Regions from separate parts of the Exiguobacterium sp. ERU653 genome, predicted to be linked through region 2. Evidence: a T-box and tRNA genes for the amino acid it is inferred to sense, from the RefSeq annotation. Region 2 holds a T-box; the other holds one or more tRNA genes.
The links. A T-box is a leader RNA that pairs with one kind of tRNA and senses whether it is charged. The one in region 2 lies ahead of KNO95_RS01065 (valine--tRNA ligase), so its partner is inferred to be a tRNA-Val.
Positions count from the first base shown of each region.

Region 1: it encodes a tRNA-Val, which carries the amino acid that the T-box ahead of KNO95_RS01065 (valine--tRNA ligase) is inferred to sense. The anticodon was not compared.

Region 1 is NZ_JACSKV010000003.1:124,132-135,616, reverse strand. Features, by position in the region: gene KNO95_RS12185 (putative bifunctional diguanylate cyclase/phosphodiesterase) at 1-2,108, opposite strand, end outside; gene KNO95_RS12180 (YitT family protein) at 2,214-3,080, opposite strand; gene KNO95_RS12175 (YkvA family protein) at 3,156-3,563, opposite strand; gene KNO95_RS12170 (aminopeptidase) at 3,677-4,915, shown strand; gene KNO95_RS12165 (alpha/beta hydrolase) at 4,954-5,736, opposite strand; gene KNO95_RS12160 (TetR/AcrR family transcriptional regulator) at 5,852-6,433, shown strand; gene KNO95_RS12155 (DMT family transporter) at 6,426-6,770, shown strand; gene KNO95_RS12150 (DMT family transporter) at 6,767-7,081, shown strand; gene KNO95_RS12145 (GNAT family N-acetyltransferase) at 7,153-7,710, shown strand; tRNA gene KNO95_RS12140 (tRNA-Val) at 7,796-7,868, shown strand; gene KNO95_RS12135 (DUF554 domain-containing protein) at 8,016-8,711, shown strand; gene KNO95_RS12130 (FeoB-associated Cys-rich membrane protein) at 8,735-8,953, opposite strand; gene feoB (ferrous iron transport protein B) at 8,965-10,941, opposite strand; gene KNO95_RS12120 (FeoA family protein) at 10,938-11,174, opposite strand; gene KNO95_RS12115 (pyrroline-5-carboxylate reductase family protein) at 11,320-11,485, opposite strand, start outside.
Region 2 is NZ_JACSKV010000001.1:192,953-204,437, reverse strand. Features, by position in the region: gene KNO95_RS01080 (protein adenylyltransferase SelO) at 1-747, shown strand, start outside; gene KNO95_RS01075 (ASCH domain-containing protein) at 840-1,295, shown strand; gene KNO95_RS01070 (hypothetical protein) at 1,376-2,107, opposite strand; gene KNO95_RS01065 (valine--tRNA ligase) at 2,202-4,853, opposite strand; T-box leader at 4,913-5,134, opposite strand; gene hemL (glutamate-1-semialdehyde 2,1-aminomutase) at 5,182-6,486, opposite strand; gene hemB (porphobilinogen synthase) at 6,483-7,463, opposite strand; gene KNO95_RS01050 (uroporphyrinogen-III synthase) at 7,460-8,092, opposite strand; gene hemC (hydroxymethylbilane synthase) at 8,118-9,035, opposite strand; gene hemA (glutamyl-tRNA reductase) at 9,088-10,434, opposite strand; gene KNO95_RS01035 (AI-2E family transporter) at 10,617-11,485, opposite strand, start outside.

The sequences.
Region 1 (11,485 bases), on a different contig from region 2:
AAATGGATATCGCCTTGTTCAAACACATGAATTAACTGGAACGTCTCATGAATCATCCACCGACCTAAATCGTGAATATGTCCTGTTTCTTCGGCAATCGGAATGAATTGACTTGGCGGAATGAATGTTCCGTTATGTTGCCAGCGCATGAGTGCTTCCGCTCCGATGACCGCTTTCGTCGAGGCATCGACTTGAGGTTGAAGGAAAAGAGAAATTTCTCCTTTTTCAAGTGCGGTATCGAGACCTCCCATTAACACTTTCCGTTCTTCTTTGTCTTCTCGTAACTCAGGTTCAAACATGACGGTTTCGTCACGTCCTTTATCCTTCGCACGATACATCGCGAGATCCGCGTTTGAGAGTAAGTGCTTCAATTTTTCCCCATGTTCAGGGAAACGTACGATTCCAATCGAAGCATGTACTTCAACGAGTGTTCCGGCCATGTAATAAGGGGGGCGGTAGACGAGTCGCCGTAAACGTTCCGTCAACATTTCGTGGTCACCGTGTTCTGCGACAACAATGAATTCATCACCTCCGAGGCGTCCGGCGTACTCATTTGGAAGAAGTGCGGTTCGTAACCGCTTCCCGATGTGTTGCAGAAGTTCGTCTCCCATGTGATGACCGAATTGGTCGTTGATTTCTTTAAAGCCATCTAAGTCAGAGAACATGAGCGTGAACGTGCGACCTTCCTCGATTAAACGCTCGATTTGTTCTTGTAGCGCGTAACGATTATGAAGACCCGTCAAACTATCGAACTTGGCTTGATACAGAATTTGCTCTTGCTGCTCGATCATTTGCGTAATATCTTTGGCGATGGCGTAAATCCCTTCTACTTCTCCATCGATAATCATCGGGACGTTGACGAGTTGCCAGACACGTGTCTCGCCTTCGTCGGTCATCACCCGCACATCAATCGTTCGTGGTCGACCATTCGTCAACTCTTGAAGAATGGCTACATATGGGGGCCGATCTTTCGATTCGATGATATCGAGGATGTTCGACCCGAGTAATTTATCTGTCGACAATCCTAAAATCGAGCTACCGGCCTCATTGACAGACAATACTTCTCCGTGTAAATCGAATAAAAAAATTGGTTCTGAGTGGTAGGCAAAGAGCGAACGGTATTGTTGCTCGCGAATCTCGAGCTCATGCGCTTTTGTAGACACGGCGACTTCTAAATCTGTATTGACCGTATGTAGACGATAACTGATCAGTGCGTTTTGTTTTGAGACGACAAATTGGCGAATCAGTAGTAAAAGCACGGCATTTGCAATCATCGAGTCTAGTACAGACGTTCCAAGAAGGCGATCGGATGAGAGTAAAAACATCATCACGACTACGCTGTATAATACATAATCTAAAATTGAATCATACGCGAGTGCATCTTCCGACAGATCATCGACCCAGTAACTGATGGAGATCATGAGTATGCTGCTTATTTGAACTAGGTGAACTAGCTCGTGTGTAATCCCTGAAAACAAAAATAGTGCGTTTGTAATTGAGGCGGTTGTGAAACCTAGAATTCCGACGAGTAAAAGAATCCGGAATTGTTGACCGGTTGAAACGACTCGATTCAAGTAAAGGAATCCGAGCATCATGTAAAGGCTGATGAGTAACATCTGTTCTTCAAAGCCACTCAGATGAGAAACGAGCGAGACATCTCGTGTGGAGTAGAACCAAATATGTAGTCCACCAATCACGAGAAAGCTAAACAAGGCAAATAAATCGAACGTTCGTAGTTTCAATGTCCGAATCTCAATCGATTGAGTGATGACGATCAAAGACATAATCAAATAAAAGAAATTCTGTAAAAACAATAACGATTGTGTATTTGCGCTAGGTGAATAGTGGTGCATCAGTAAGTAAAGCACAAAACATACATTTCCGGCACTAATCAGAACATGAATAAAGCGGCGCATCCCTCTATGCTTAAAAATAGCCACTCCACTAAATAGAATCGCTGCTCCTAGGATGACGAGATAATAGATAAGTAACGTGATGTGTAGCAGGTCATGCGGGGTTAAAAATAATAATAAAAGTCCGGTAGAAAAAGTTCCGATGAGAACCGCCGGAACGTATTGGCGCAACGAATAAAATGACAACTCATGCACCTCCTCCTGTTTTGAAATAGGGCTCTTATCTATTATCGGAATAGATGATTGAAAATTACACAAAAAATCGACAACAAAAATAGATTGTTGTCGATTTTTATGAATTTAGAGCGTATATGAATGTTCTTTGAAGTTTCCAACGATCGAATCGATTTCGGACACTGTTACAAACGCCTCAGAATCAATTTCAGAAACGATTTGACGTAGTCGTGGAATTTCATTGTTTTGGACGACGACATACAACATTTTTTTAGAGTCGTTTGAATATCCGCCTGTTGCATCCATAATTGTGACCCCGCGTTTTAAGTTCTGCTTGATGACCAAATTGATTTCTTCTGCTTTTTGGCAAATGATAAAACATTGTTTCTGTGCGGAGAAGAACTTGTGAATCGTGAGCAACGTTCGTGATCTTACAAAACTTAGTACAAGAGCATACATAACGGCTTTTATATCAAAGACAATAAACACGAGAATGTAAACAATCAGGTCTTGTGTCAAAAAGATTTTAGGTAAAGATAAATTTCGATTATTCATATAGATGACTTTCCCTAAAATATCAAGGCCACCCGTGGAAGCTCCTGCAAAGAGGAGAAGTGCGAGTCCGAGACCTGAGACAATTCCGCTGAACACCGAAGCGACGAGTGGGTCGTCAAGTGGGGTTGGCGGAATAAGGATTGGCAAGCTATCAATCAGAATCGAAGAGAGCACGACGACAATTCCTGTCATTAAAATGAAGCGACGTCCTAAATATTTTAGTCCCAACAGGAAGAGGGGGATATTGAGCACGAGTTGGGTCATTCCAATTGGTGTTCCGAGCAGTTCGTTGAAAATCAATGTGATCCCGACGATTCCTCCCGAACCAATCTCGTTCGGTTTGAGCAGTAAACTGACAAAGATAGACTGAAGGATTGTCCCGGCGATGATGAACAGTACCGTTTCGAGAGCAACCCGTTTTCGAGATTTTGCATACATAAATAATGGCTAGGCCTTACGCCTCCTTTAGCTAAGTCTCATGCTAGCGTACTGCTACTCCCACATCATTTCAAGTCACAATTCGTTATGGAATCGGTCAATATCACTTGCTAATTGTTCATGCACGTAATCAATCACCTGGGCATCATCAAAAAGTCCGAGCGGAACATCGTCTGGAATCGCATCGAACGGAGAGACAAAGTAAAGAATGGCCGCAATCAGTTCTTCCTGTTTGTCTGATTGCATCTCGAATTGATTGTTGTACAGCGCGCGCAACATATTGAGCATTTGTTTCATTTGGAAGTAGAGGGTGAGCTCTTCTTCACGCTCGATATTGCTGATTTCATTTGAGGCCACGTCAATCGTCACTTTCGCGAGTGCGCGTTCACCTTGAACGAGCAAGTCACCGAGTGATTCACGATTGTGGATGTCTTCCTTTGCTTGTTTTAAAAAGTGTGTGTATGTTGTTTTCCAATCTGCCATAGTGTATTCCTCCTTCATTCTTCATCTATTAATATGCCCGTTTTTGCGCATTGGTTGCAACTTTTCCTGAAATTTAAGAAAATAAAGATAATCGAAAAGGAGGAACGATACATATGTCTATGATTTCAATGCCGACAGAGGCAGATTTTTCTCGCTATGCAGAGCTAGCGGTAAAAAAAGGTGTGAACATTCAACCGGGGCAACAATTAGAAGTACGTGCTGATATTAGCCAAGCACCACTTGTACGCCATGTGGTGAAAGCTGCTTATGCGGCAGGAGCGAAACAAGTATTCGTCAACTGGAGCGATGAGGAGACTTCAAAGATTCGTTATTTTGATGCACCGGCTGATTCGTTTAAAGAGTTTCCGGATTGGTTAAAGGCTCGTTTTGAGCAATTGGCTGAAGAAAAAACAGCCTTCTTGTCAATTGTAAGTGATGACCCGGATGCCTTGAACGGTGTCGAGTCGTCACGAATCTCCGACGCGAACCGTGCGGCAGGTCAAGCACTTGCGAAATGGCGTCAATATGTGATGAGTGACAATGTTAGTTGGTCAATCGTCGCAGGTGCGTCAGAAGCGTGGGCACAAAAAGTATTTCCAGGACGTGAGGATGCAGTCGCTGCGCTATGGCAGGCCATCTTCGCAGCAACTCGAATGGATCAAGAAGATGTCGTCGCAGCATGGGACACACACGACCAATCTCTTCGAAGTCGCGCGAAGTTGTTGACAGAGAAAAAATACGCGAAACTACATTACAGCGCACCGGGGACGGAACTCACAATCGGCCTTCCGAAAAAGCACGTCTTCCTTGGCGGTGGCGGTCCAAACGCCGATGGCATCGACTTTATCGCGAACATGCCGACAGAAGAAGTGTTCACACTCGCAGATAAAGATTCTGTGGAAGGGCATGTGTCGAGTACGAAGCCACTCAGCTACAGCGGAAACTTGATTGACGAATTTACTCTTTGGTTTGAGGGTGGTAAAGTCATCAAGGCGGAAGCGAAAAAAGGGCAAGCGGCCCTTGATGAATTGTTAAATATGGATGAGGGAGCACGTCGCATCGGTGAAGTGGCACTTGTTCCTGATGATTCTCCAATCTCGAACTCGGGTCTCCTATTCTACAACACGTTGTTCGATGAAAATGCATCGTGTCACTTGGCATTAGGTCGTGCATACTCGACATGCCTAGAAGGCGGTCCTTCGATGTCTCAAGATGAACTCGCAGAGAACGGCGCGAATGATTCGATGACACACGTTGACTTTATGATTGGGTCGGCGGAAATGAATATTGATGGTGAGCAAGAAGACGGCACGCGAGAAGCAATCATGCGTGACGGGAACTGGGTCATTTAAATGAACGGGCGAATTCCAATTTCGGAATTCGCTCTTTTTCATGTGATGTCATATAAATAACGAAGAACGTTAGGCAAGCGACGGCGCCAAGCGGATTCGTGGTGAATTGCGTCCGGCTCGACCTCGTATCGGAAGGCGATGCTTTTTTGCGCGATGGCTTCAATCAGTTTCGCATTCGTGAACAGGTAGTCGCTTGGAGTGATTGACCCGCTCTCTTCGTTTGTACCGATATCCATATACAGTTTACAAGCGATCTTAGCTTGTTTCATTTCGCGAATCAAAGGATCAAGATTTGCCCATGCTGCAGTGGAGAGCGAGCCGACTCTGCGAATGGAAGGATAGGTCGCCATCATATAAAGAGAGATGACACCACCCATTGAACTCCCCATGACACCGATATCTTCCGGATTTGTCGCGTACTCTTTATCGATTCGTGGTTTTAACTCGTGCATGAGCCAGTCTGTATAAAGACGTCCTCGACCACCAAGTGTTGGACGTGTTTTCGCGAGTTCTGGACCGATACGACGATATAACATCTCATCCTCAGCGTATGAATACTCATCATAGCGATCTAACCAATTCGGGGCACTCGCGATGGCGACGACCATGAGGGGGAGACGTAGCGTGTCGATACATCGGTCGATTTCCCAACCTTCCCCGTATGTAGCCGCGTTTCCGGAAAATACATTTTGTCCGTCATGCATATACAGGACAGGAAGCGGGGTGCTAGCTTCGACCCAGTCCGGTCGAAACACACGGACAATCCGTTTTTGTCCGGTCGCTCTCTCCGTCGGAATCGATACAGTCAAGTGTTCAATCATTATTCGTCACCTCTTTCTATTTCGTATTTTGGGGAAAAATGAGTCAAAAAACAATCACCTCGTTTGACTACCTACCGTTCGTTAGGTAGAGTGTTGTGGAAGGAGAGTGAAAGTCATGAATACAAAAGACAAGATTATGCAATCCGCTCGGAGACGGTTTGCCCGTGAGGGATATGAAGGACTGTCGCTCGCAGCGGTTGCAGAAGATGTAGGAATCCGAAAGGCCTCGTTGTATGCCCACATCGATGGGAAAGAGCAACTGTTTAAGCAAGTCGTGACGGATATGGCGAATCGGTACGAAGAGGCGTGGCAAAAAACATGCGATAACACCGTTGAACGACCACCTTTAGAACGGATTGACTCGATTGTTAGTACACTCACGTCATTCTTCAGCGATCACGAGACATGGATGTTGACGAAACGGATGTTGCTCGTACCACCTCCGGAATTTCGGGATTATATCGAGAAAGTCATTGGAAAGGTTGAAACGGAATTAAAACGTTTTGAAAAAGAACAATTCCGTCTAGCGATGGAGCGTGGGGATTTACCGGTCCAACCGCTTGAAGAGTTATATGCTGCCTACTATTGTTTTTTAGATGGCGCCTTGCTGTCTTTATTTATGTTTGAAGATGATCGGGAGATGAGGCAACAAGCCGCGTTCCGGATTTTCAAGAAAGGAGTGGGTTGGAATGAATAAGGAAAGCGTTGCTTGGATGTCACTCTTGTTTGCCGGATTGCTTGAAATCATTTGGGCTACGACGATGAAGTTATCAGAAGGATTCACAGTTCTCACTCCGACGCTATGGACGATTGCCCTCTTGATTGTCAGTTTCGGCTTATTGGCGAAAGCATTTCGAGTTCTTCCTGCAGGTACGGGCTATGCCGTCTTTACTGGAATTGGAGCAGTCGGAACGGTTATTGTCGGCGCCCTTTTATTTGACGAGGCGCTTAGTGGATGGAAACTCTTACTTGTGACGACGTTGATCATCGGAATCATCGGCTTGAAACAAGTGACAGGAGGAGAAGAAGTATGAGTTGGATATTTTTGATTAGTGCAGGGATTGCTGAGATGACGGCCGTCTTCTTTATGGGGAAATCAAAAGGCTATCAAATTTTAAAATGGTCAATCTTGTCGATTTTATCGTTTGCGCTCAGTTTTTATTTGTTGTCGAAGTCACTTGAAGTCATTCCCCTTAGTTTGGCCTATTCCATCTGGGTCGGTATCGGGGCAGCGGGTGGTGTCATTTTAGGAATGCTCTATTTAGATGAATCGACAAGTCGTTGGCGAATCTTTTATTTGACGATGATTATCGGCAGTGTGGTCGGCTTAAAAGTTGTAGCGTAATGGATTAAAACAAGCTGAAAACGGGAATTGAATAGTTCAGATTATGAGATGAAAGAAAGGGGCGGAAAACGATGCATCTTGTTGAGTTGCAATCCGAACGTTTGCGGTTTGAACCGTATACGATCTCCGATTTTTATTTTGTCAAATCGCTTCTCCAAGATCCTCGGGTGATGCGCTTCATCAGTCCGGACGGAAGACCGTATACAGATGAACAGACGATTGAATGGTTCGAACGTCAACTGGCCCGTTATGAAACTGGTCGACAAACAGGTCTATTGAAGCTCATGACGTTTGAAAACGATGAACCGATTGGTCATGCCGGTACGTTATTACATGAATTAGATGGCAAAATCGAATTAGAAGTCGGCTATTGGCTGTCACCTAAGCATTGGCATATGGGGTACGGACGAGAAGCGGCTGCGCGTTTGATGCAGTATGCTTTCACCGAAGGAGAAAAGGAAATCATTTCGCTCATTCATCCAGAAAACGTTCCATCTCAGCGTGTCGCCAAAGCGAATGGTCTTCACTGGGATCGAGACACGTTGTACAAGGACATGCTCGTATCTGTCTATGCTGGTGACTTGGAACGTCTTTGCCGACACATCAACCGTCAGCACATGTCGCGATAAAAAAATATAAAAAATATAAAAAAGTAGTTGCCAACTCAATAGTTTCTTGATATATTAATAGTGTCCTTAAGAGAGGACACGACCTGATTCTGTAGCTCAGCTGGGAGAGCGCTACCTTGACAGGGTAGAGGTCGCTGGTTCGAGCCCAGTCAGAATCACTTGGGTGCCAAACCCGATGCGAAACCCATAGGAACGTGGGTTTCCGCGATGCCACTTCTTGCGAGAAGTGGCTTTTTTTGTGAATTGACAATGAACGAAAGCAATTGGTATATTCCTTTCAATACATAAGAGAGGGGGAATGTAAAATGGTGCTAACGGGAACCCTCGTCAATGCCGGATTAATCATCATCGGTGCATTGTTAGGTCTCTTATTTCACCGCATTCCAGAGCGTATGAAAGAAACAGTGACGACCGCGATCGGACTTGCAGTTATCTTACTTGGCATTCAAATGGGGATGAAAAGTGAAAACTTCTTGATTGTCATCGGGAGTCTTGTCGTCGGGTCTGCGCTCGGGGAATGGTGGAAATTAGATGAATTATTGAATGAAGTCGGTTATCGCCTTGAGCGGCGCCTTGGGAGTCAATCTAGTGTGGCAGAAGGATTCGTAACTGCAACGCTCATCTTTGTTATCGGAGCAATGGCCATCATTGGCGCGCTCGATAGTGGGTTACGCGGTGATCATGACGTCTTATATACAAAAGGATTGATTGATGGATTTACGGCCCTCGTGTTAAGTTCGACGCTCGGGATTGGCGTCATGTTCTCAGCTGTTCCTGTCTTGTTGTACCAAGGCGGAATTGCCCTTCTCGCTATTCAAATCATGAAGTTTATTCCAGAGTCGCTCATGGATAGCTTTATTTTAGAAATGACAGCGACCGGTGGCGTGATGATTGTGGCAATCGGCTTGAACTTGGTAGGTATCACTAAAATTCGCGTGGCCAACTTATTGCCAGGAATTTTGGTGGTCGCGATGATTGTCTCCGTCATACATATACTGTAATCAAAAAAAGACTGAATCGGAATTCAGTCTTTTTTTGTATTTGAATTGAAAGCGGAAGGGTCTTTCTGAAGAGCCTCCGCAATGATTTTATCCCAATCTGCAGCATCACATGCCGTTGTACATGTAGGCTCAATCTCACATGTTGCACATTTTCCACCCTTTGCTTTCTGCGTGTAGCGGTAAAGGGAGAAGGCGGCATATCCAAAGACAACAGATCCGATAAGTAAGTCAAAGAATGGCATGGTGTTCCTCCTTACGCAAATCCGAACAGACGACCGACTTGATAAATGACAAGCGATACCACATAGGCAACCCCTAAGCCATATAAACTGGTGAACCATGTGAGTTTGGCACTCCCGACTTCACGACGTATGACAGCGACCGTCGCTAAACAAGGTACGTATAGCAAGACGAAGGCCATGAAACTATACGCGCTGAGTGGCGTGAAGACTGGCAATAACGACTCAGATAAATCAGATTCGCTAACGGCATAGATAATCGCCATAGTGGAAACGACTACTTCCTTTGCTAAGAAGCCGGTAATGAGCGACGCGCCGGCTTGCCAAGTACCGAATCCGAGAGGAATGAGCAAAGTGGCGATTGCCCCACCAATCATAGCTAGAAAACTATCGTTCATGGGCACATCAAAACCGCCCGGGCCTGAATACGCAAGGAGCCAGATAAATACAGAGCCTCCAAAAATAAAAGTACCGGCTTTGCGAACGAATCCTTTGGCTTTTTGCCAAGTGCTGCGCCATAGAGTGAGTCCTTGGGGGACGCGGTATGGGGGTTGCTCTACGATGAATAAGCTCGTCTGATCTTCGGCAGCTAATGCTTTCGTAAATAGTTTTGCAGCAATCAAGGCGAGGAAAATGCCTAGCATATAAAGCGATAACACAACGAGAGCTTGATGAGCTGAGAAGAAACTAGCTGCAAACACAGCGTAAATCGGAAGCCGGGCCGAACATGACATGAATGGTGAGATGAAGATTGTGACGAGGCGTTCTCTCTCCTCTTCGACCGTTCGAGCTGCCATGATTCCAGGAACGTTGCAGCCAAATCCGATAATCATCGGGATAAAACTTTTTCCGTTCAGTCCGACGAGTTGCATGAAACGGTCCATCACGATGGCGACCCGCGCCATATATCCCGAGTCCTCTAAAAATGAGATGAAGAAAAAGAGGACAAAGATTTGTGGGACAAAGACTAATATCCCTCCGACACCTGCGATGACACCGTCTACGAGAAGTGCTTGAATGAATGACGAGGCACCTAAAGCATCCAATATCCAAAAGGTTCCTGATGTGATGGGGCCAGACAACAATCCGTCTAATAAATCGGAAAAGGGTGCGCCAATCCAATTAAACGTCACATGGAATAGCGCATAGAGTACCCCGAAAAAGATGGGCAGACCTAAGATAGGATGTGTCACAACCGCATCGATACGATCCGTCATCGTCACTTCTTGCATACGTTGATTTTCAATGACTTGATGTCGGATTTGTTTCGCCCAATCGCGACGACGTTCGGTGATATGGGCATGTGCAAAACGTCCGAGTGTCGCTTCGAGATCTTTACGGATGGCGACAATGTCTGGAGATGATGCTTCCAAATGGTCAACGACAATCCGGTTACCTGCTAAATATTGAATTGCAATCCATCGATCCGTTCTCGATAGACCTACCTCTCGAAGGATGCGTGCAATCGCTTCTTCGGTCTCTGGCCCATAGTTTAATTCGAACGGTTGACGTTTTTCCATTTGAATCGATGAGAGTAAGACGTCACAACCATCACCTGTTCGTGCCGTAATCGGAAACACATCTACTTGAAGAAGTGTTTTTAATTTATCGAGATGGACATGCATCCCACGGCTTTCTGCGACGTCGACCATGTTTAAACCGATTTGAAGCGGACGTCCCATCTCTAGAAGTTGCAAAGTAAGTTGTAAGTTGCGTTCTAATTGTGAGGCATCGACAATATTGATCATCCCGTCAAACGGTTCATGCAATAAAAAACGGGAAACAATCGCTTCATCTGCCGAGAGCGGATCTAAATCATAAACCCCGGGCAAATCGATTAATTGTCCGACCTTCCCATGTAACTGACCGATTTTTTGTTCGATTGTAACCCCGGCCCAGTTGCCGACATGTGCGAATGAACCTGTTAATCGATTAAACAATGAAGTTTTACCTGTATTTGGATTGCCAATCAATGCGATACGTTGACTCATGGTACAATCACCCCGATTTTTTCGGCATCTGATCTTCGGATGGCGATAATTTGTTGATGATCGACTTGTTCAATGGTTAGCGGTCCTGAAAAAATAGCTCTGCGCTTCACACGTACCGAGCATCCCTCATAAAAACCAAGAGAAATCATTCGCCGGCGCAAGCGATCATCAATTTTAGTCAAATCAGATAGAATGACGGTTTGATTCAACGCGACATGTCGTAATAGACTCATAAGTAACCTTCCCTATCTTTTGATAACGATTCTCATTCGTTATCTTATCATGTTCAAGGTGAAAGTGAAATATTGTTCATGTAAAAAGTTATATTTTATAAATAATAAGATCGAATGAACATAAAAAAGCGTAAACGAGTATCGTTTACGCTTCTTCAATCGTTTCATGATTTTCTTTGGCGCTCTCACGCAAAGCTGACGACATGACGTCGGCAAGGTCACGTTTGCGAAGTACACCGACACCTCGATCGGTCGGTCCGCCTGGGGCAGCCACGTCGGCAATCAATTCATTTGTCTCACGTGTTTCGTGT
Region 2 (11,485 bases):
AACTGGCAACTCGTCGGGTTCATTCATGGGGTGATGAATACGGACAATATGTTCATCAGTGGTGAGGGTCTCGATTACGGACCATGCGCATTCATGGATACGTACCACCCGGAGACGGTCTTCAGTTCGATTGACCGAGACGGACGGTACGCTTATGCGAATCAACCGTACATCGGGTCTTGGAACCTCGCCCGACTCGCGGAGACATTGCTGCCGCTCCTCGGGGAAACGAAAGAAGAAGCGGTCGATGTGGCGAACAAACAGCTCACCCGTTATACCGAGTTGTATAAAGAAGCGTACTTTACCGGACTCGCGCATAAGATTGGCCTATTCGTCCGAAAAGACGGTGACGATGCGCTAACGGATGAACTGCTTCGGTTGATGGTAGAGACGGAGTCAGATTATACGAATACGTTCCGCTCGTTGACGCTCGGTGAGAGTGAATCGCTCCCATTCGCAACTCTTGAAGACGGGAAGGCGTGGATTGATGCTTGGCAGAAACGTTTGAGTGAACAAGGTCTCCCGGACGAGGACGTCAGTCGAATCATGCGCCAATATAATCCGGCCATCATTCCCCGAAATCATCATGTTGAAAAAGCGATTCAAGCAGCAGAACGAGGTAACTTCGGTCCGACCGAGTCGCTACTCACGATTTTGCGTGACCCGTATAACTACGACCATCCGTCTGAATATGTGTCGGCAGGTCCACCACGAACGTATCCGTATCAAACTTTTTGTGGCACGTGAACCATTTCGCATTCGCGAGATGGTTTTTTTGAAACTTCTTTTTATTTCTTACGTAATATGGAGTGCTCTTAATTCGAAAGGAAATGATCATGATGAATGAAATGACACTCGCTTATTGGAATGAATATTGGAAAGATAGTGAAGAGCATCCGCCGACTGAAGTCGAAGCGTTTCAATTCGGAGATGATGCCGATACGCTAGCCGAACTGGTCGTCTCTGGAAAGAAAACCGCAACATGTTCCGCCCATATACTTTATGAGATAGAGAAGGAACTGCTTCCCTACGTCGGTCAGTACGCCATCGTTCTTGATGCAGCGGAACGACCGGTTGCCATCATTCAAACGACTGACGTCACAATTCAGCCGATGAATGAGGTATCCGAAGAGTTCGCCTTGGCTGAAGGGGAAGTGACGTATGCAGACTGGTGGGACATCCATGAGCGATTCTTTATCGAATTACTCGGTTCGTATCAATTATCTTTTTCGCCAAGTATGAAGCTTGTCTGTGAACGCTTTATTGTCGTGGACCGATTCAATGAAAAAGAGTGATCGAACGGGAAGATGACCTCGAGTGAAGAATAAATTTTTGATAAAGACCCGAACGTCACTCTTGACGCTCGGGCTGCTCTTTATTTCGAATTATGGAACGGGAATGATTCGGACGAAGGATCCGGTAGAGAGTCAACGAGTGTCCACAACTCTTCTTCCGAGACATTTCCCGTCACAAGAATCAGTTTGTCTTGGCTGATGTAGTATAATCCATTCCCACTTGGTTGGTTCAATCGATACCGCTCCGCCCCATCGGCATTCTGATTGATCGGCTCCCCATCCCCTACACTGAATGCGTCGGTCATCAAAATGGTGACCAGTTGCGTCTCATCATACAAAGTCCACAGTTTTACAGGTCGTTCACTATCATCAATTTCACTATCGATTATGTACATCGAATCTTGTGGGAGCGCCAAACCATGTTGTGTTTTTTCAGAAACTCCAACTATTCCAAAGTGCTTCATTCCACGCATGATCCATTCCCCGTCACGTGAATAGTGATATACCCCAAAGGAAGGCATTTGGTTCGGATGACCAATCGCGATCAATCCGATGTCTCCAACTTTTGCCTCATAGATGACATCCTTTGTTGCAAGGCGTCTTTCTGATCCATCCTTATATTGCAGCGTGATTTGATGTACCACCGCATCTGACAATGATTCGGTCCCTTTTGGTACGTCTTCAACTAGCGTCCCTATCCATTCACTCGTTTCAATTTCCTCTCCACCTGTCTCGACAAACTCCATCTCTTCTGGTGACGTACATCCAGTCAGCCCCAATACAAGAACACCTATTATCCCGATCCGTCTCATCTCATATCCCCTTTTCTATATCCACCTCTCCAAATTCTACCAAAACACAAAAAAACCTTCTTCAGAGAATTAATCTCCAAAGAAGGTCCATATCTTACTTACGCAACTCTTCCAAACGGGCGCGGACCGCGTCACGCTTGTCGAGGTAATCTTTTTCTTTTGCTTTTTCTTCGTCGATGACGTGAGCCGGTGCCTTGGCGATGAAGCCTTGGTTTCCGAGTTTCTTCTGCACGCGCTCCACTTCTTTCTCATACTTCGCCACTTCTTTTTCAAGACGGGCGATTTCTTCTTCGAAGTTGATCAAGTCTGCGAGCGGGATGAAGAGCTCCGCTCCTGTCATGATCGCTGACATCGACTTATCCGGAGCCGTGAGGCCACGTCCGATTTCAAGCTCTGTCGCGTTCGTGAACTTGCCGATCGTCATTTCGTTCGCGCTCAAGTAACCTTGTGTCGTATCGTCGCTCGTCGAGATGAAGAGCTGAATCGTTTTCGACATCGGTGCGTTCACTTCGGCACGGATGTTACGAACCGAACGGATGACGTTCATCACAGCTTCAAACGCTGGAACCGAATCCGCAAAGTGAAGGTCGTCACGACGTGTCGGGTAGCTTGCACGAACGATTGAATCGCCTTCGTGCGGCAAGTGCTGCCAGATTTCCTCTGTGAGGAACGGCATGAACGGGTGCATGAGACGCATGATCGAATCGAGCGTATGCGCGAGGACCGAACGTGTCGTGTGCTTCGCTGCTTCGTCCTCACCATAGAGCGTGAGTTTCGCCATCTCGATGTACCAGTTACAGAACTCTTCCCAGATGAAGTTGTACAGGTAACGACCGGCTTCACCAAACTCGTACTTGTCGACGAGGCGTGTCACTTGATCAATCGTGTCGTTCAAACGAGTCAAAATCCACTTGTCGGCAAGCGTCTTCTCGCCCGTGAGGTCGATGTCTTCCACTTTGAGTCCGTCCATGTTCATGAGGGCGAAACGGCTTGCGTTCCAAATCTTGTTCGAGAAGTTCCACGTCGACTCGATCTTCTCCCAATAGAAACGAAGGTCGTTCCCTGGTGTCGAACCTGTGAGGAGGAACCAGCGAAGTGAATCCGCTCCGTACTGGTCGATGACTTCCATCGGATCAACGCCGTTTCCGAGTGATTTCGACATTTTGCGCCCTTCCGAGTCACGGATGAGACCGTGGATGAGGACATCGTTGAACGGTTGCTTCCCTGTGAACTCGAGTGATTGGAAGATCATACGTGATACCCAGAAGAAGATGATGTCGTATCCCGTGACGAGTGCGCTCGTCGGGAAGTAACGGTTGAAGTCTGGTGCGTCCGTGTCCGGCCAGCCCATCGTTGAGAACGGCCAAAGTGCTGACGAGAACCATGTGTCGAGGACGTCTTCGTCTTGTGTCCAGTTCTCACTGTCCGCTGGCGCTTCTTTCCCTACATACACTTCGCCCGTTTCGTTATGGTACCAAGCCGGGATGCGGTGGCCCCACCAAAGTTGACGGCTGATACACCAGTCGCGGATGTTCTCCATCCAACGAAGGTACGTGCCTTCGAAGCGTTCTGGGACGAAGTTGACTTTCGTATCGTCGTTTCCTTGTGCTTCGAGTGCTGCTTTTGAGAGTGGCTCCATATCAACGAACCATTGTTTCGAAAGGTATGGCTCGATGACCGCGCCTGAACGCTCTGAGTGACCGACTGAGTGTGTGTGTGGCTCAATTTTCACGAGTGTACCGTCCGCCTCTAGGTCTTTGACGAGTTGCTTCCGGCATTCGAAGCGGTCAAGCCCTTCATAAATGCCTGCGTTCTCATTCATCTTCCCGCCTTCATCCATGACGAGGATGCGTGGAAGCTCGTGACGGTTTCCGATTTCAAAGTCGTTCGGGTCGTGGGCTGGTGTGATTTTCACGCAACCTGTACCGAACTCCATGTCGACGTAGTCGTCCGCAACGATCGGGATCTCACGGTTCATGACCGGAAGCATGATCGTCTTACCGATGAGGTGTGTGTAACGCTCATCTTTCGGGTTCACGGCAACCGCTGTATCCCCGAGCATCGTCTCAGGACGCGTCGTCGCGATCTCGATATGGCCTGAGCCGTCAGCGAGTGGATACTTCATGTGATAGAACGCACCCTCGACTTCTTGGTAAATAACCTCGATATCCGAAACGGCCGTCTTTTGAGCCGGGTCCCAGTTGACGATGTATTCGCCACGGTAGATCAAACCTTTTTCATAAAGACGGACGAATACTTCTTGAACGGCTTTTGAGAGCCCTTCGTCGAGTGTGAAACGTTCACGCGAGTAGTCGAGGCCGAGTCCAAGTTTTGACCATTGGTCGCGAATCGTCTTCGCGTACTCGTCTTTCCACTCCCACGTCTTCTCGAGGAACTTTTCACGTCCGAGGTCGTAACGCATGACGCCTTCTTCACGGAGCTTTTGCTCGACTTTCGCTTGTGTCGCGATCCCGGCATGGTCCATCCCTGGGAGCCAGAGCACGTCATAACCTTGCATACGCTTGAGGCGCGTCAACAAGTCTTGAAGCGTCGTGTCCCAAGCGTGACCGAGGTGAAGTTTCCCCGTAACGTTCGGTGGCGGGATGACGATCGTGTACGGTTGTTTCGAATCGTCCTCGTCTGCTTTAAATACATCGTTCTCTAACCAGTAATCGTACCATTTCGACTCCGTCGCACTTGGGTCGTACTTCGTCGGCATGGTGATTTCATTTGTCTCATGGGCCATGTGTAGCGCCTCCTCTATCTTATTGGTGAACACAAAAAACGGCTTCTCTCGTCCTATACGCTAAGGACGAAAGAAGCCGAACCTTCCGCGGTACCACCTTAGTTCGCCAACAAAGTGGCGCACTCAAAATCGAATAACGGTCGATGGACCGAACTTTCCTACTCCATTCAGAAAGTCAGCTCCGAGGCGACTTCCGCGTCCATCCCTCGCAACCTTTCACCAAGCGGTCACGTCTCTAAAAGGAATGAATGATGCGTACTACTCCTCATCAAAGCAATTCATCGTATCTGTTAAATAATTGTAGCGACAGAAACGTCAGCAGTCAAGATTAGAGTGAAAACTCTTCTTGAAGCTCCTTGAATGTCGCTTCGACCGCTGCGATCGTCTTCTCGATATCCTCATCCGTATGAGCAGTCGAGAGGAATAAGCCCTCGAACTGTGACGGTGGCAAGAATACGCCACGTGCTGCCATCTTCTGATAGTACGAGCGGAACATCTCAAGATTCGCCGATTTCGCTTTTTCGAAGTTCGTCACTTTCTCGTTCGTGAAGAAGAAACCAAACATCGAGCCGGCACGGTTCGTATCGTGCGGGATGTTGTATGTTTCACCAGCCTGCGTGAATCCTTCGGCGAGACGGTCTGCCTTACGCTCGAACTCGGCGTAATGCTCAGGTTTCAGTTGCGAGAGTGTCGTATAACCGGCAATCATCGCGAGTGGGTTACCCGAGAGCGTACCCGCTTGATAGATCGGACCTTGCGGTGCAATCTGTTCCATGATTTCACGTTTTCCGCCGTAAGCACCGACCGGAAGTCCGCCGCCGATGACCTTACCGAGACATGTGAGGTCCGGTGTGACGCCAAAGTAGCCTTGGGCACAATTATATCCGACTCGGAAGCCTGTCATGACCTCGTCAAAGATGAGGAGCGCGCCGTTTTGTTCCGTGATTTCACGGAGTCCTTCGAGGAACCCTGGTTGTGGTGGCACGAAGCCCATGTTCCCTGCTGCGGGTTCAACGATGACACCGGCGAGATCGTCACCGTACTTCTCAAAGACGACGCGGACTGCGTCCAAGTCATTGTAAGGAACGGTGAGTGTATGGCTTGCGAGTTCTTTCGGTACACCCGGTGAGTCCGGGAGACCAAGTGTCGCGACACCAGACCCTGCTTTAATGAGAAGTGAATCACCGTGTCCGTGGTAGCATCCTTCGAACTTCAAAATCTTTGTCTTTCCTGTATAGCCGCGTGCGAGACGAAGCGCCGCCATCGTCGCTTCCGTACCCGAGTTGACCATGCGGACCATCTCGATCGATGGGACGCGGTCGATGACGAGTTCTGCCATCTTCGTCTCAAGCTCGGTCGGCGTCCCGAACGTCCAGCCTTTTTCAGCTTGTTCTTGAATCGCTTTCGTGACGACCGGGTCACGGTGACCGAGGATGAGTGGCCCCCATGAGAGGACGTAATCGATATACTCGTTACCGTCGATGTCATAAACGCGTGAACCTTCACCGCGTTCAGCGAAAATCGGCGTCATGCCGACCGATTTGTAGGCACGGACCGGACTGTTGACACCGCCTGGCATGAGTGGACGGGCTTGTTCGAACGCTTCTTGTGAGCGCGTTTGGTTATATGTCATGCGTAGTCTCCTTCCAAATAGCGACAGACGTCTTTTGCGAAATACGTGACGATGAGGTCGGCACCGGCACGTTTGAATCCGACCATTGTCTCCATGACGATGCGTTCTTCGTCGACCCAGTCGTTCAGTGATGCAGCTTTAATCATCGCATACTCTCCACTCACGTTATACGCCACGATTGGCATATCGAGTGAGTCGCGCATGTCACGGATGATATCCATGAACGCGAGAGCCGGTTTGACGATCATGAAGTCGGCACCTTGCTCCACGTCCGATTGCGACTCGCGGAACGCCTCGCGACGGTTCGCCGGGTCCATCTGATAGCCTTTACGATCGCCTTCACCTGGAGCCGATTGGGCTGCGTCACGGAACGGTCCGTAATACGCAGACGCATATTTGACGCCATAGCTCATGATCGGGATATGGCTGAATCCGTTTTGGTCGAGACCTTCACGGATGGCTGCAACGAATCCGTCCATCATCGAACTTGGTGCGATGATATCGGCACCCGCCTGCGCTTGTGTGATTGCTGTCTGGACGTGAAGTGGAAGTGACGCGTCGTTATCGACGTCCCCGTCCTTCACGAGGCCACAGTGACCTGTCGACGTGTACTCACAGAGGCACGTATCGGCGATGACCGTGAGCTGTGGCGCCCACTCTTTCACTTTACGGATTGCTTCTTGGACGATGCCGTGGTCGTGATACGCTTCACTGCCTTCCGGGTCTTTATGTTCTGGTACACCGAACAAGAGCACGGATTGAAGACCGAGGTCGACGATTTCTTTAATTTCTTCTTCGAGTCGGTCAAGTGAATAATTGAAGACGCCAGGCATCGAGCTGACTTCACGTTTAATGTTAGTCCCTTCAATGATGAAGAGCGGGTAAATCAAATCTTCTTTTCGAACATGATTTTCACGTACGAGGGCACGCATCGACTTCGATGAGCGAAGACGACGGTGACGGTCAAACTGGTTCATGAAAAATCCTCCCCTACACACTGTATTAATGCATCCATAGTATAACATTCTGGCACTCGGACCGGTAATGTCGACACTTGTCGTACGGCACGCTCGGTCACTTCGCCAATGGCGTACCATGTCCCGTTAAAGTGGGACAGATGTGGCGTGAGCGCATCGACGGCCGACGGGCTCAAGACGAGCAGCGCCTTCACCGTCTCGAGTTGATGTTGTTGCACCGGTTTCAGTTGGACAGGGATTGTCTCGTAGACGACCCAGTCATATACATGAGGCAACATTGTCATATGGGACGTATTCGCCAAATTGCCGCGCGCGAACAAAACGATGTCATCCTTTGAGGCGACGTCACGCAACTGCTGAAAGAGTGCCTCACCGGTAAATGTTTCCGGCATGAGCGTGACAGTATAGCCTTCTGCTTCAAGTGCTCGTTTCGTCTTCTCTCCTACAGCGGCGACTTTCACGTCCCGCGTCAAATCTCGAAGTGCAGGTACCGCGTTTTGACTCGTGACGACGAGCCAGTCGAATCGTTCTAAGGGTGGTGGTACATGCGTTTCTCTCGTTTGAATAAGCGGGACATGATGAACGGAAAGACCGCTCGCCTCGAGCAGCGCCCGTTGCGAAGCGGTCATTCGTTTCGTTCCCGTGTACCAGAGGTCACTCATTGACCGAGGCGAGGATTTCGCGTCCGCCACGTTCAAGCAATTCTTCTGCGACGTCCATTCCGAGTGCAATCCCGTCCGTTGATGTTTTTGTCGTACGAAGCACTTCTTTTCCGTCCACTGATGCGATGAGACCTGTGAGCGTGACTTCGTCGCCATTGACTGTTGCAAAGCCACCGACCGGTACGTGACAACTTCCTTCAATCGCTTTCAAGAAAGTACGTTCCGCTGTCGCAGCTTTCGCTGTCACATCATCATGCAAGAGTTGAAGCACTGCCGTCACTTCTGCATCGTCCTTACGGCTCTCGATGGCAAGCACACCTTGTCCTACTGCAGGTACCATCAAATCTGGGTCGAGCGCTTCAAAGTCGACACGATCCATCCATCCCATCCGTTCAAGCCCTGCTTTCGCGAGCAGGATGGCGTTATAGTTCTCCGAATCCAATTTTTTCAGACGAGTATCGATGTTTCCTCGAATCCATTGAATTTCAAGGTCCGGACGTGCCGCCAAAATCTGTGCCCCACGACGGAGAGAGCTCGTTCCGACGATTGCTCCTTTCGGAAGTGTCTCGAACGTATAGCCATTCTCACAGATGAGAACGTCACGAGCGTCAACACGTTTCGGCATACAGCTGATATAGAGTTCTTCCGGAAGCTCAGCCGGAACATCTTTCATACTGTGTACGGCGAAATCGATGTCCCCATCAATCATCTGTTGTTGAATCTCTTTGACGAACAGACCTTTCCCACCGACTTTCGAAAGTTGGACGTCGACGATTTGGTCTCCTTTCGTCACAATTTCTTTAATTTCAAATTCGTTTTTTGCTCCAGCTTTCTTCAATTGCTCGATGACCCATTTCGTTTGGGTCATGGCGAGTTGGGAACGGCGTGAGCCGACAATAATTTTCCGCATGTTGAGTCTCTCCTTCATAGAAAAAGGCGACACATGTCGCCTTTTTGTCTTGTTAGCGCATCAATGCGCGAAGTGGTGCTTTGGCAGAAGTAGCATCTGTTTCTTCCACTTCTTCTATTGATTGCTTTGGTAACTCGACATCGAGGTCGAATGTTTCGACAAACTGGGCAATCCGAACGTTTGCATCCGGCTGAGCCGCAGCGTCTTTAATATAGTCGATCGGGTCACGAAGCATTTGGTTAATGATTGACTTCATATGCTTCCCGATGACTTTTTTGTCTCGCGCAGACAAGTGGTCGAGCTTACGCTCTAGACTTGTCATCGTGTCTTCTTGAATATCAAGGGCGCGGGCACGTAACTCGTTCATGATCGGCACGACTCCAAGTGTGACGAGCCATGTTTGGAACTCTTGAATCGCTTCATCAATTTTCATCTCAATTTTCTCAGCTTCGATGAGACGTGCCTCAAGATTTTTGTTGACGATTCCATTCAAATCATCGACATCAAACAAATGAACACCCGGAAGTGTCGCGACCGCTGGATCGATATCTCGCGGCACAGCGATGTCAATGAGAAGAAGTGGACGTTCACGGCGTAACAGTTGTGCCGCCGCCACATCGTCATATCCAATGACGGCATCTTTCGCTCCGGTCGAACTGATTAAAATATCGGCATCAAGTAATCCACACGCGATTTCACGAATGGAATGCGCACGACCTTTAAATTTGTCTGCGACGGCTTTCGCCTTACTCTCTGTTCGGTTGAAGACGGCGATTTGTTTGGCACCCGCTTCGAACAAGTTGAGTGTCGTGAGTTCACCCGTTTCTCCGGCTCCGACAACGACAACTTGCTTATCCTCGAGCTGTTGGTACATCTCTTGTGCGAGCGTCACGGCAGCTGAGCTGACCGATACAGACATTTCCCCAATTTGTGTGTCCGTATGGGCGCGCTTGGCGAGTGTGACCGCTTCTTTAAACAATTTGTTGAAGACGGTTCCCGTCGTTCCATACTCTTGGGCACGGAAGAAACTTGTCTTCACCTGACCTAAAATTTGTGTTTCCCCGATGATCATCGAGTCTAGGCCCGATGTGACACGGAACAGGTGACGAATCGCCTCTTCCCCTTCTCGAATCGACAAGTAAGGTGTGAACTGCTCCATCTCTAAATTGAACCAGTTCGCCAAGAAACGTTTCGTGTAATAACGTCCCGTATGGAGTTGATCTGTCACGACGTACAACTCCGTCCGGTTACACGTAGACAAAATAACTGACTCGAAAATGCTCTTCTCTTCGCGAAGTGCAATCATCGCATCCACGATTTCTTGCTCCCCAAACGAGAACTGCTCTCGAATCGCGACAGGGGCTGTCTTGTTATTTAGTCCAACGACGACAATATGCATGTATCTCTTCCCCTCATCTAAAATCCACCGACGGTTGTCTCTTCTTTTTCAATCTCTACGGTACATTATAGCAATTTTTATCTAGGAACTATAATCTTCTGTTTGATTTTCCTGAAATAAAATAAGAACTTTTTGTGACAAAAAGAAGTAGAAATGGAGAAACTCCATTTCTACACTCTTTCTTATGAATTTGGCGCGTTTGGCTCCGTAATTATCGTACTTTCCGTCTCTTCACTTTCTAAGTATTGTTCGCGTTCCCTCAATTTATAGATGCGAACGATATTCTGAACAACTGTTTTAGCAACCGCATAAAACGGTACAGCAATGAGCATCCCGATAATACCTGCCAAATTCCCGGCCACAAGCAAGACGATGATAATCGTCAGTGGGTGCACTTTCAAGGACTTCCCTTGAATGAGTGGCGAGATGACGTTTGACTCGATTTGCTGAACGATGATAATGACGACGATGACCCAAAGAACTTTAATCGGATCTTGAATGAACGCCACAATGACCGCCGGAACGGCACCTAAAAACGGTCCGAGATACGGGATGATGTTCGTCACCATCATGAAAAGTGCAAGTAAGATGGCGTAATCTACGTCGATAATCAAAAGACCGATGAACGAGGTGATCCCGACGAAGAACGCGACGAGTAATTGTGCATTCACATAGTTTCGGACCGTTTCGTGCATATCGTGCAAGATATGGCGTGTTTCTTTTTCATAATTCGACGGGAGCAGTTTGACAATCGCATCGGGCAGACGTTTACCGTCAAGCAACATATAGAGAAGCATGAACGGGATGACGACGATTGTGATGACGGCTGACGTCACAAACCCAACCACTTGACCGAGTGACGATGCGATATTTCCGAACAAATCTCCTAAGTACGAGGTAATGTTTGTCGTCAGGTTGCGGAACACCTCATCGTTTTGCGCCATGAAGCGCGATAAGAATTCGTTTTGCATCAATGTATCACGAACAGCGAAAGCCTGTTGCTGAAGTTCTTTTGCGATGCTTGGCATTGCATTGACTAAAGATGTGATCT